DNA from 2 places in the Halobacillus sp. ABR2_026 genome. Region 2 is predicted to be linked to the other one. Evidence: a T-box and tRNA genes for the amino acid it is inferred to sense, from the RefSeq annotation. Region 2 holds a T-box; the other holds one or more tRNA genes.
What was found. A T-box is a leader RNA that pairs with one kind of tRNA and senses whether it is charged. The one in region 2 lies ahead of serS (serine--tRNA ligase), so its partner is inferred to be a tRNA-Ser.
Positions count from the first base shown of each region.

Region 1: it has a tRNA-Ser gene. The T-box ahead of serS (serine--tRNA ligase) is inferred to sense a tRNA for this amino acid. The anticodon was not compared.

Region 1 is NZ_JBSWTM010000001.1:354,104-360,362, forward strand. It holds gene ACXADE_RS01910 (Tex family protein) at 1-1,712, shown strand, start outside; gene cmpA (cortex morphogenetic protein CmpA) at 1,757-1,867, opposite strand; gene ACXADE_RS01920 (SprT family protein) at 1,938-2,381, shown strand; tRNA gene ACXADE_RS01925 (tRNA-Asn) at 2,557-2,631, shown strand; tRNA gene ACXADE_RS01930 (tRNA-Ser) at 2,636-2,726, shown strand; tRNA gene ACXADE_RS01935 (tRNA-Glu) at 2,738-2,809, shown strand; tRNA gene ACXADE_RS01940 (tRNA-Asp) at 2,824-2,901, shown strand; tRNA gene ACXADE_RS01945 (tRNA-Gln) at 2,909-2,983, shown strand; tRNA gene ACXADE_RS01950 (tRNA-Lys) at 3,089-3,164, shown strand; tRNA gene ACXADE_RS01955 (tRNA-Leu) at 3,173-3,254, shown strand; tRNA gene ACXADE_RS01960 (tRNA-Leu) at 3,301-3,388, shown strand; tRNA gene ACXADE_RS01965 (tRNA-Arg) at 3,458-3,534, shown strand; tRNA gene ACXADE_RS01970 (tRNA-Pro) at 3,539-3,615, shown strand; tRNA gene ACXADE_RS01975 (tRNA-Gly) at 3,645-3,718, shown strand; tRNA gene ACXADE_RS01980 (tRNA-Ile) at 3,737-3,813, shown strand; rRNA gene ACXADE_RS01985 (16S ribosomal RNA) at 3,937-5,501, shown strand; rRNA gene ACXADE_RS01990 (23S ribosomal RNA) at 5,672-6,259, shown strand, end outside.
Region 2 is NZ_JBSWTM010000001.1:3,928,168-3,934,426, forward strand. It holds gene guaB (IMP dehydrogenase) at 27-1,496, shown strand; gene ACXADE_RS19820 (serine hydrolase) at 1,601-2,932, shown strand; gene pdxS (pyridoxal 5'-phosphate synthase lyase subunit PdxS) at 3,052-3,936, shown strand; gene pdxT (pyridoxal 5'-phosphate synthase glutaminase subunit PdxT) at 3,960-4,550, shown strand; T-box leader at 4,588-4,809, shown strand; gene serS (serine--tRNA ligase) at 4,879-6,153, shown strand.

The DNA of each region.
Region 1 (6,259 bases), 3.6 Mb from region 2:
ACGAGCTGAAGGCTGAGGAAGATGTAAAAGCTGGAGTCAATGATATTATCGCTGAATGGATATCCGATGATCCTACATACAGAGAGAAAATTAGGAAGCAGACCCATGACAAAGGGGTCATTGTCTCTTCAACAAAGAAAGCGGACCAAGACGAAAAAGGTATTTTCGAAATGTATTATGATTATCAGGAACCTGTCCGTTCAATCGCATCCCACCGGGTCCTGGCCTTGAACCGGGGTGAAAAAGAAGAGGTGCTTAAAGTCGGTGTACAGCCTCCTGAAGATGCTATCGTGCAATACTTGGAGCGGAGCGTGATCAACCGTCAAACGACAGGCAAGCTCCGTGCCATTCTTGAAGAGGCTATTCAGGATAGTTACAAACGATTGATCCAGCCTTCTGTGGAAAGAGAAATCCGTGGTTCCTTATCAGAACAGGCGGAGGAACAGGCCATTGAAGTGTTCTCCAGCAACCTCCGGAACCTCCTCCTGCAGCCCCCACTAAAAGGAAAAGTGGTGCTTGGGGTGGATCCCGCTTACCGTACGGGATGTAAACTTGCGGTAGTAGATGAAACGGGGAAGGTCCTTGATATCGGGGTCATATACCCAACGGCCCCTCGAAATGATACAGCGGGAGCCGAAAAGAAAATTCTTTCCTTTATGAAAAAGTATGACATTGAACTGATGGCGATCGGAAACGGGACGGCATCAAGAGAAACGGAACAATTTATAGCTGATATGATTCAAAAACATCAATTGGATGCTTCTTACATGATCGTCAATGAAGCGGGAGCCAGTGTTTACTCTGCTTCAAAATTAGCGCGTGAAGAGTTTCCTGATTTTCAAGTGGAAGAACGTAGTGCGGTTTCCATTGCCCGCCGGGTTCAAGATCCATTGGCAGAACTGGTGAAAATCGACCCTAAATCTATCGGAGTGGGGCAATACCAGCATGATGTCACGCAGAAAAAGCTGAACGGCTCCCTCTCCTTTGTCGTGGAGACTACTGTAAACCAAGTCGGTGTCAATGTGAACACAGCTTCGTCCTCACTGCTGCAATATGTATCGGGACTTAGCAAAACCGTTGCGAACAATGTGGTGAAAAAAAGGGAGGAGTTAGGGAAATTCACTAAACGAACTGAACTTAAAGACATCCCGCGACTGGGGGCGAAAACGTTCGAACAAAGTATCGGCTTCCTTCGGATTTTAGACGGGAAGGAGCCACTCGACCGGACTCCGATCCACCCGGAAACATATAAAGCAACCCGGGAGCTGTTGAAGATGCTTGGGTTTACGACTTCGGACATCGGGACGGAGCGTTTAGCTGAGGAACTGAAGACGAAGGATGTCTCTTCTGTAGCCGAACAATTGGGAATAGGAGAATTGACGCTTCAGGACATTATGAAATCATTGGCTCAGCCCGGAAGAGACCCAAGGGATGATTTGCCGAAGCCATTATTGAAAACCAATGTTCTTTCAATGGAAGATCTTGAACAGGGAATGGAGTTGGAAGGGACGGTTCGGAATGTTGTAGATTTTGGAGCGTTTGTAGATATTGGCGTGAAGCAGGATGGGCTTGTTCATATTTCGAAGCTTGCAAATAAATACGTGAAACATCCAATGGACGTAGTGTCTGTTGGGGATGTGGTGACCGTTTGGGTAGATCAAGTAGATGTACAGAAGCAGAGAATTGCCTTGACTATGGTTAACAATGGATAAGAAAAAAAGCAACTGCCTGGAGAGCCTATCTTTCCGGGTGGTTTTTATTTATGCAGGTGTTGATAATAGTACCAGCATTGGTTCAGCATTTTGATTTGATATTTGTCTTTGTTCAAGAATGCTCGTGTCATTTGTTTCATTAACCATGATGGCATGAAAGTTCAGCTCCTTTATATTCAAGTCATACTTGTGGTAGAGTATGCACAGGACAAGGGAGGTGTTCCTATGACAGATGAAGAATTGCAGCAATGGACTCATAAACTCTCAGAAGAATATTTTGACAAACCATTTGTACATGATGTATACTTCAACTCTCGTCTAAGGACGACAGGAGGCCGATACATTCCTTCTAAAAAAGTGATTGAAATCAATCCGAAATATAGTGTAGAATTAAATGGTGTCGAATTGGAAGGCATCATTAAACATGAGCTTTGCCACTATCACCTTCATATAGAAGGAAAAGGTTTTGGGCACCGCGATCCTGAATTCAAAGCACTAATGAAAAAGACAGGATCTCCGAGACATTGCTCACCACTTCCTTCCACCTCACAAGAAAAGTTTCACCATTATGTTTGTACAAAATGCGGGCAGACATACAAAAGGAAAAGGAAAGTGGATACTAGAAAATTCGGCTGTGGAAAATGTAAAGGGAAGATTAAAAAGAAGTAAATTTTCCATTGACGAAAGATTATGCACATGTTAAATTAGTTAAGTCCTCAAAAAAACAAGCCATTCACTCATGAATTACATTGAAATTTCATTGAAAAAAAGGTTTGACATTGAATGCAGGATGTTATAAGATATAAAACGTCGCTGATAAACAACAGCAGACAATATACATTATTCCAACGTAGCTCAGTGGTAGAGCAATCGGCTGTTAACCGATCGGTCGTAGGTTCGAATCCTACCGTTGGAGCCATTATGGAGAAGTACTCAAGTGGCTGAAGAGGCGCCCCTGCTAAGGGTGTAGGTCGCGTAAGCGGCGCGAGGGTTCAAATCCCTCCTTCTCCGCCATTCTCTTTATTGGCCCGTTGGTCAAGTGGTTAAGACACCGCCCTTTCACGGCGGTAACACGGGTTCGAATCCCGTACGGGTCACTTTTCAATACATAGGTCCGGTAGTTCAGTTGGTTAGAGATGCCTGCCTGTCACGCAGGAGGTCGCGGGTTCGAGTCCCGTCCGGACCGCCACTCTTTTTGGGCCATAGCCAAGCGGTAAGGCAACGGTTTTTGGTACCGTCATGCGCTGGTTCGAATCCAGCTGGCCCAGCCATTTTTCTTTGAAAAAAAGGTTGACAAAAAGATGAATACATTATATGATGTTTCTTGTGCTTTTAAAAAACATCACGATCATTGAGTGTTACAGATTCCTTTTAAGGAGCCATTAGCTCAGCTGGTAGAGCATCTGACTTTTAATCAGAGGGTCGAAGGTTCGAATCCTTCATGGCTCACCATTTATTATGCGGGTGTGGTGGAATTGGCAGACACGCTAGATTTAGGATCTAGTGCTTCACGGCGTGGGGGTTCAAGTCCCTCCACCCGCATTATCCAATTATCATGATCAGCATCCCATTGTTATTTAGCAATTTTGCGGTCGTGGCGGAATCGGCAGACGCGCTAGGTTGAGGGCCTAGTGGGAGGTAATCCCGTGGAGGTTCAAGTCCTCTCGGCCGCACCAAACTTTTTCAAAAAAGTTCTTGCGTCAAAACACAATAAATGATAAGATAATCAATGTCGCTTTTTTAATGCGCCCGTAGCTCAATTGGATAGAGCGTCTGACTACGGATCAGAAGGTTAGGGGTTCGACTCCTCTCGGGCGCGCCATCAACGGGAAGTAGCTCAGCTTGGTAGAGCACTTGGTTTGGGACCAAGGGGTCGCAGGTTCGAATCCTGTCTTCCCGACCATCGAAATGCTAAAACAACATGATACACTTGCGGGTGTAGTTTAGTGGTAAAACCTCAGCCTTCCAAGCTGATGATGAGGGTTCGATTCCCTTCACCCGCTCCATTTTATTGAATGTCATCGGGGCCTGTAGCTCAGTTGGTTAGAGCGCACGCCTGATAAGCGTGAGGTCGGTGGTTCAAGTCCACTCAGGCCCACCATGATTCACTTTTGATCTTTGAAAACTGAACGAACCAACCAGTACGTCAAAACATTTCTTCTTTTATAGAAGAGATTTGAAACAAAGCACATTCGGTGTGCAAATGAGCAAGTCAAACTTAACTTTTATGGAGAGTTTGATCCTGGCTCAGGACGAACGCTGGCGGCGTGCCTAATACATGCAAGTCGAGCGCGGGAAGCGAGCGGATCCCTCCGGGGTGAAGCTCGTGGAACGAGCGGCGGACGGGTGAGTAACACGTGGGCAACCTGCCTGTAAGATCGGAATAACCCCGGGAAACCGGGGCTAATGCCGGGTAATACTTTCTTTCGCATGAAGGAAAGTTGAAAGATGGCTTCTCGCTATCACTTACAGATGGGCCCGCGGCGCATTAGCTAGTTGGTGAGGTAACGGCTCACCAAGGCGACGATGCGTAGCCGACCTGAGAGGGTGATCGGCCACACTGGGACTGAGACACGGCCCAGACTCCTACGGGAGGCAGCAGTAGGGAATCTTCCGCAATGGACGAAAGTCTGACGGAGCAACGCCGCGTGAACGATGAAGGTCTTCGGATCGTAAAGTTCTGTTGTTAGGGAAGAACAAGTACCGTGCGAATAGAGCGGTACCTTGACGGTACCTAACGAGGAAGCCCCGGCTAACTACGTGCCAGCAGCCGCGGTAATACGTAGGGGGCAAGCGTTGTCCGGAATTATTGGGCGTAAAGCGCGCGCAGGCGGTTCCTTAAGTCTGATGTGAAAGCCCACGGCTCAACCGTGGAGGGTCATTGGAAACTGGGGAACTTGAGGACAGAAGAGGAGAGTGGAATTCCACGTGTAGCGGTGAAATGCGTAGATATGTGGAGGAACACCAGTGGCGAAGGCGACTCTCTGGTCTGTTTCTGACGCTGAGGTGCGAAAGCGTGGGTAGCAAACAGGATTAGATACCCTGGTAGTCCACGCCGTAAACGATGAGTGCTAGGTGTTAGGGGGCTTCCACCCCTTAGTGCTGAAGTTAACGCATTAAGCACTCCGCCTGGGGAGTACGGCCGCAAGGCTGAAACTCAAAGGAATTGACGGGGGCCCGCACAAGCGGTGGAGCATGTGGTTTAATTCGAAGCAACGCGAAGAACCTTACCAGGTCTTGACATCCTTGGACCTCCCTAGAGATAGGGATTTCCCTTCGGGGACCAAGTGACAGGTGGTGCATGGTTGTCGTCAGCTCGTGTCGTGAGATGTTGGGTTAAGTCCCGCAACGAGCGCAACCCCTAATCTTAGTTGCCAGCATTCAGTTGGGCACTCTAAGGTGACTGCCGGTGACAAACCGGAGGAAGGCGGGGATGACGTCAAATCATCATGCCCCTTATGACCTGGGCTACACACGTGCTACAATGGATGGTACAAAGGGCAGCGAAGCCGCGAGGTGTAGCAAATCCCATAAAACCATTCTCAGTTCGGATTGCAGGCTGCAACTCGCCTGCATGAAGCCGGAATCGCTAGTAATCGCGGATCAGCATGCCGCGGTGAATACGTTCCCGGGCCTTGTACACACCGCCCGTCACACCACGAGAGTTGGCAACACCCGAAGTCGGTGAGGTAACCTTTATGGAGCCAGCCGCCGAAGGTGGGGCCAATGATTGGGGTGAAGTCGTAACAAGGTAGCCGTATCGGAAGGTGCGGCTGGATCACCTCCTTTCTAAGGATATTACGGAAACGTACTGTGTTGGTTGTTCAGTTTTGAGAGATCAAACGATCTTTCAACTTGTGAACCTTGAAAACTGGATAAGGAATCATTGTTTCATCTAACGATGAGGCAATTGATGACAAGACATCTAATTGAAATTGTAAACGTCTTTTCACGAAGATAGTTAAGTGAATAAGGGCGCACGGTGGATGCCTTGGTACTAGGAGCCGATGAAGGACGGGACTAACACCGATATGCTCCGGCGAGCCGTAAGTAGGCTTTGACCCGGAGATTTCCGAATGGGGAAACCCGCTGTTCGTAATGGGACAGCATCCTATACTGAATACATAGGTATAGGAAGGCACACCCGGGGAACTGAAACATCTAAGTACCCGGAGGAAGAGAAAGCAAACGCGATTTCCCAAGTAGCGGCGAGCGAAACGGAATCAGCCCAAACCAGAAAGCTTGCTTTCTGGGGTTGTAGGACACTCCATTGGAGTTACCAAAGAGGAAGATAGATGAATCGATCTGGAACGATCAGCCAGAGCAGGTAACAGCCCTGTAGTCGAAATCTTTCTCTCTCCGGAGTGGATCCTGAGTACGGCGGAACACGAGGAATTCCGTCGGAATCCGGGAGGACCATCTCCCAAGGCTAAATACTCCCTAGTGACCGATAGTGAACCAGTACCGTGAGGGAAAGGTGAAAAGCACCCCGGAAGGGGAGTGAAAGAGAACCTGAAACCGTGTGCCTACAAGTAGTCGGAGCCCGT
Region 2 (6,259 bases):
TTTTAGAGAAAAAGGAGAGGTCAAGCATGCGTGAAGACAAGTTTAAAAAAGAAGGTTTAACGTTCGATGATGTTTTGCTTTTGCCTGCTAAGTCCGATGTTTTGCCACGAGATGTGTCACTCGCTACGGAGTTATCTCCGACCCTGCGATTGAACATGCCGATCATTAGTGCCGGGATGGACACTGTGACGGAAGCAGAAATGGCGATCGGAATGGCGCGTCAGGGAGGACTCGGTGTCATTCATAAGAACATGTCGATTGAAGAACAAGCGGAACATGTCGATCGAGTGAAACGCTCTGAGAGCGGCGTAATTACAAATCCATTCTTTTTGACACCGGAACACCAGGTATTTGATGCTGAACATTTGATGGGAAAATTCCGCATCTCAGGTGTACCAATCGTCAATAATGAGGAAGAACAGAAACTTGTCGGCATCCTCACGAACCGTGACCTCCGTTTTATCGAAGATTATTCCATGCAGATCAGTGACGTAATGACGAGTGAAAATCTTGTCACAGCGCCTGTGGGAACGACTCTGGATGAAGCAGAGAAGATCCTGCAGCAATATAAGATTGAAAAACTTCCGATGGTCGACAATAATGGCATCCTTAAAGGCTTAATTACCATCAAAGATATAGAGAAAGTTATTGAATTCCCACTCTCCGCCAAAGATGAGCAGGGGCGTCTCCTTTGTGCCGCAGCCGTCGGTGTAACCGCTGATGCCATGACGCGTATTGATAAGTTAGTGGAAGCAGGAGTGGATGCTCTCGTTGTCGATACGGCTCATGGCCACTCTCAGGGAGTCATCGAGCAGGTGAAACGAATCCGTGCCCGCCATGCAGAAGTGAATATTATTGCTGGAAATGTGGCGACAGCAGAAGCGACCCGCGAACTGATTGAAGCAGGCGCAGACGTTGTCAAGGTCGGAATTGGACCAGGATCGATTTGTACAACCCGTGTCGTTGCAGGAGTAGGTGTCCCTCAAATTACAGCGGTCTATGATTGTGCACAGGAAGCAGAGAAATACAATAAGCCGGTCATCGCGGACGGGGGAATTAAATATTCCGGAGATATCGTGAAGGCAATTGCTGCAGGCGGTCATGCTGTCATGCTCGGAAGTCTTCTCGCCGGGGTTTCCGAAAGCCCAGGAGAAACGGAAATTTTCCAGGGACGCCGATTTAAAGTGTACCGTGGTATGGGATCGGTCGGAGCGATGGAATCCGGATCCAAAGATCGTTATTTCCAAAACGACCAAGAGGCGAAGAAGCTTGTACCGGAAGGAATTGAAGGGCGTATGCCGTATAAAGGACCATTGGCAGACTCCATTCATCAGCTTCTCGGCGGCCTCCGCTCGGGTATGGGTTACTGCGGAACAACGACGATCAGTGAATTGCGAACAGATGCTCAATTCACCAGAATTACAGGGGCTGGTTTACGTGAAAGCCACCCGCATGATGTACAAGTAACAAAAGAAGCGCCAAACTACTCCGTTTGACCCGCATGAGAGAGATAGACAGGGACTTTTCCCTGTCTATTCTTTTATATACTCATGTGATAAAATAACAAAGATGCATATTTTAAGGGTGGAGGTTGAGAAAGTTGACACAAAGAATGAAAACATCTATTGCCTTGACGATGGCATTGCTTATGGGGTTCTTTGCTTTGTCCATCAATCCTGGACATACATACGCAAGCGTAGATGTTGGCGCAGAATCGGCAATACTTGTGGACGCGGAAACAGGGAAGATTTTATTTGAAAAAGAGGCGGATTTGACATTACCTCCTGCTAGTATGACCAAGATGATGACAGAATATCTGGTGATGGAAGCCATCGAGGAAGGTCAAATCAGCTGGGATACGACAACACAAATCAGTCAATATGCTTATGATATATCAGCCAATCCTGAGTTTTCAGGCGTCGGTCTGAAGTTAGATCAACAATACACGGTACGTGAACTTTATGAAGCGATGGCCATCAATTCGGATAATGCTACAACGATCGCCTTAACAGAATTGATTGCAGGCAGTGAAGGTGAATTTGTTCAGATGATGAATGAAAAAGCGGAAGAGATGGGTCTGCCGGATTACGATTTCGTAAATGCGACAGGTCTCAACAATTCCCACTTGGGAGACAACTATCCTGAAGGGACAGATCCTGAAGCAACGAACATGCTTTCAGCGAAATCCGCAGCACTTCTCGCTTATCATTTGACGAATGATTATCCCGAAGCTCTGGAGATCTCAAGCAAACCAACGCTTGATTTTGAAGGTCAGACGGTTACGAACTGGAACTGGATGCTTCCAGGCATGCCTGGCCAGAACTTAAAACAGTTCGAATACGAAGGGATGGACGGCCTGAAGACCGGTTATACGGAACTAGCTCAGAACACCTTTACGGGTACGGCGGAGCGGAATGGCCAGCGCTTCATTTCAGTCGTTATGAAGTCGGAGTCAAGGGCTTCCCGTTTCAATCAAACGAAACAACTCCTTGATTACGGTTTCGGTCAATTTACCCGCCAAGAGCTCTTCGCAGCAGGAGAGACACCGGAAGATGAGTCTTCCCTATCTGTTGCGAAAGGGAAAGAAGACGAGGTAGCGGTTGAGACGAGTGCGGCAATGAGCACTTTGGTGAAAAACGGAGAAGAATCCCAATATGACATTCAGTTCAACATCTCTGAAGATCAACTGGATGATGACGGGAAACTTGTAGCCCCTGTGGAAAAAGGCCAGAAAGTAGGAACAGCTACCCTTGTTTATAACGGGGAAGAAAACTACGGAAACATCCTTTCCGAAGGTGGAAAGACCGTTGATATCGTAACATCCTCCAGTGTGGAAAAAGCGAACTGGTTTATGCTTACACTTGGTGCCATCGGCGAATTCTTCAGTGATATCTTCACTGGAGCAGTCGATATGGTCAAAGGCTGGTTCTAGGTGAAAAAATCCCTATTTAACCAGTAGGATTTAATATAGTAATGCGTTACAATAGAGGTTAAGAATCTATGATTCAAAATAAAATGCTTGGACTATATAGCGGTTAGGGAGGAATCAACATGGCACAAACAGGTACGGATCGCGTAAAACGCGGGATGGCAGAAATGCAAAAAGGTGGCGTCATCATGGACGTCGTGAACGCAGAACAAGCGAAAATTGCGGAAGAGGCTGGTGCTGTTGCAGTAATGGCTCTTGAGAGAGTTCCAGCAGATATCCGTGCAGCAGGCGGCGTTGCCCGCATGGCGGACCCTACGATTGTCGAAGAAGTCATGAATGCTGTTTCTATTCCAGTTATGGCAAAAGCTCGTATTGGGCATATTACAGAAGCACGCGTCCTAGAAGCAATGGGCGTGGACTATATCGATGAGAGTGAAGTTCTTACACCGGCAGATGAGATCTATCATATCAAGAAAGATGATTACACAGTTCCGTTCGTATGCGGCTGCCGTAACCTGGGTGAAGCAACACGCCGTATCCGTGAAGGAGCTTCTATGCTTCGTACCAAAGGTGAACCAGGAACAGGAAACATCGTAGAGGCTGTCAGCCATATGCGTCAGGTTCAGTCTCAAATCCGTCACCTTCGCGGACTTTCTGAAGATGAAGTGATGGTCTATGCGAAAGAAAACGGAGCACCTTTCGATCTATTGATGGAGATTCGTGAAGAAGGTCGCCTGCCTGTCGTTAACTTTGCTGCAGGTGGTATCGCCACACCGGCAGATGCATCGTTGATGATGCAGTTGGGAGCAGATGGTGTATTTGTAGGTTCCGGAATCTTCAAGTCCAACAATCCTGAGAAGTTTGCTCGTGCAATCGTTGAAGCGACCACTCACTATGACGATTACAAGCTGATCGGTGAATTGTCCAAAGGACTTGGTACAGCCATGAAAGGGATGGAAATGTCCACCCTTACTCCTGAACAGCGTATGCAGGACCGCAGTCAGTAAGTGTAAGTAAAGGAGAATGCAGCATGACTACAATCGGTGTATTAGGCCTTCAAGGAGCTTTCCGTGAGCATGTGCGTTCTGTTGAAGCGACAGGTGCTGAAGCCGTCGTTGTAAAAAGAACAGAACAACTGGATGATATTGACGGGTTAATCATTCCTGGTGGAGAAAGTACGACGATTCGCCGGTTGATTGATAAATATGAGTTCCTTGAGCCGGTCCGTGCCTTCGGAAAAAGCGGGAAACCGATTTTCGGCACTTGTGCAGGGCTCATCCTGCTCGCTTCAGAAATCGATGGTTCTTATGATGTCCATCTGGGCGTCATGGATATCAAAGTCCGTCGCAATGCATTCGGGCGTCAGCGGGAAAGCTTTGAAGCCGACCTGGATATTGATGGTGTGGCAGATGCTTTCAATGCCGTATTCATCCGTGCTCCATATATTGAAGGGGTAGGAGAAAATACGAAAGTACTGGCTCGTTACGACGGTCATATTGTAGCTGCCCAGCAAGACCACTATTTAGCGTGTTCTTTCCATCCGGAATTAACAGATGACCATCGATTAACCCAACATTTTGTAAAAATGGTGGAAGAAGCTAAAAAAACACTTGCATTATAATTCTTAATCCGCTAATCTTATGTAACACAAACAATCATGTAACGCGATGACAGGAACTAGTAACATGTCCCTTCTTCTCTAAGAGAGTCAGTGGCCGGTGTGAACTGATGAAGAAGCCATGTGAATCCATCCTTGAGTGTCCGACTGAAAGGAGTAGGTTGGACCGGTACTCACCGTTATGAGTGAAGCCGGGAGGTCAAGTGTACCTTCAACTTGGGTGGTATCGCGGGAAGCTTAAACCAAAGCTCTCGTCCCTTATTAGGGACGGGAGCTTTTTTTGTTTAGCTTTATAAAAAATCAAAGAGAATAAATAAAGGAGGAAATAAACATGTTGGATATGAAATATTTACGGCAGAACTTTGAAGAAGTAAAAGGAAAACTGCAAAATCGTGGAGAAGACCTCACGGACTTGGATGCCTTTGGTGATTTGGACAGCAAGCGCCGCGAACTGATTCAGGAAGCAGAAGAATTGAAAGCAAAACGTAATGAAGTGTCTAAAGAAATTTCCCAGCTGAAGAAAGCGAAGGAAGACGCGGATGATAAAATTAAAGAAATGCGCGAAGTCGGCGATCGCATTAAGACTCTTGATACTGAGTTGAAAGAAGTCGAAGAGAAGCTTGAAACGCTTCTATTATCTATCCCGAACATTCCTCACGAAAGTGTACCGGTCGGCGGAGATGAAGAAGACAATATTGAAGCGCGAAAAGCCGGGGAGATCCCGACTTTCGATTTTGAAGCGAAACCCCACTGGGACGTAGCGACAGATTTAGGCATCCTTGACTTTGAAAGAGCGTCCAAGGTTACTGGAAGCCGCTTCGTATTCTACAAAGGCTTAGGCGCCCGTTTAGAGCGTGCGTTACTTAATTTCATGATGGATCTGCATGCAGATGAACATGGCTATCAGGAAATGCTGCCACCACAAATGGTCAACCGTACAGCGATGACTGGTACAGGTCAATTACCTAAATTTGAAGAAGACGCCTTTAAGATCGAAGACTGGGATTATTTCCTTATCCCAACTGCTGAGGTTCCAGTCACAAACTTCCATAGAGAAGAAATTTTATCTGTTGAAGACCTCCCGCAAAAATTCGTAGCCTTCAGCACGAATTTCCGTTCTGAAGCAGGTTCTGCCGGTCGTGATACAAGAGGATTGATCCGCCAGCACCAATTCAATAAAGTCGAGCTTGTACAGTTGGCAAAGCCGGAAGAGTCCTATGATATCCTTGAAGAATTGACAGGTCATGCAGAAAAAGTCCTTCAGCTGTTGAAACTTCCATACCGTGTGATGAGCATGTGTACGGGGGACCTTGGTTTTACAGCAGCTAAGAAATACGACATTGAAGTGTGGATCCCGAGCCAGGAGACCTATCGTGAAATCAGTTCTTGCTCTAACTTCGAAGATTTCCAGGCGCGTCGTGCAGGCATCCGCTTCCGTAGAGAAGATAAAGGGAAGCCTGAGTTCGTCCATACGTTGAACGGTTCAGGGCTGGCGATCGGCCGTACCGTAGCAGCTATTCTGGAAAATTATCAGCAGGAAGATGGAACGGTCATGGTGCCGGAAGTTCTTCGTCCGTATATGGGTGGAAAAGAAATAATTAAGTAAGACGAACAAGAAAGATGAAACAGGAAAAGCGTCTGTATCCTATTCATGGTTCCAGGCGTTTTTCTCGGTTTTATATTATGGAGATGGAGCGTGCGGATCACTCTTG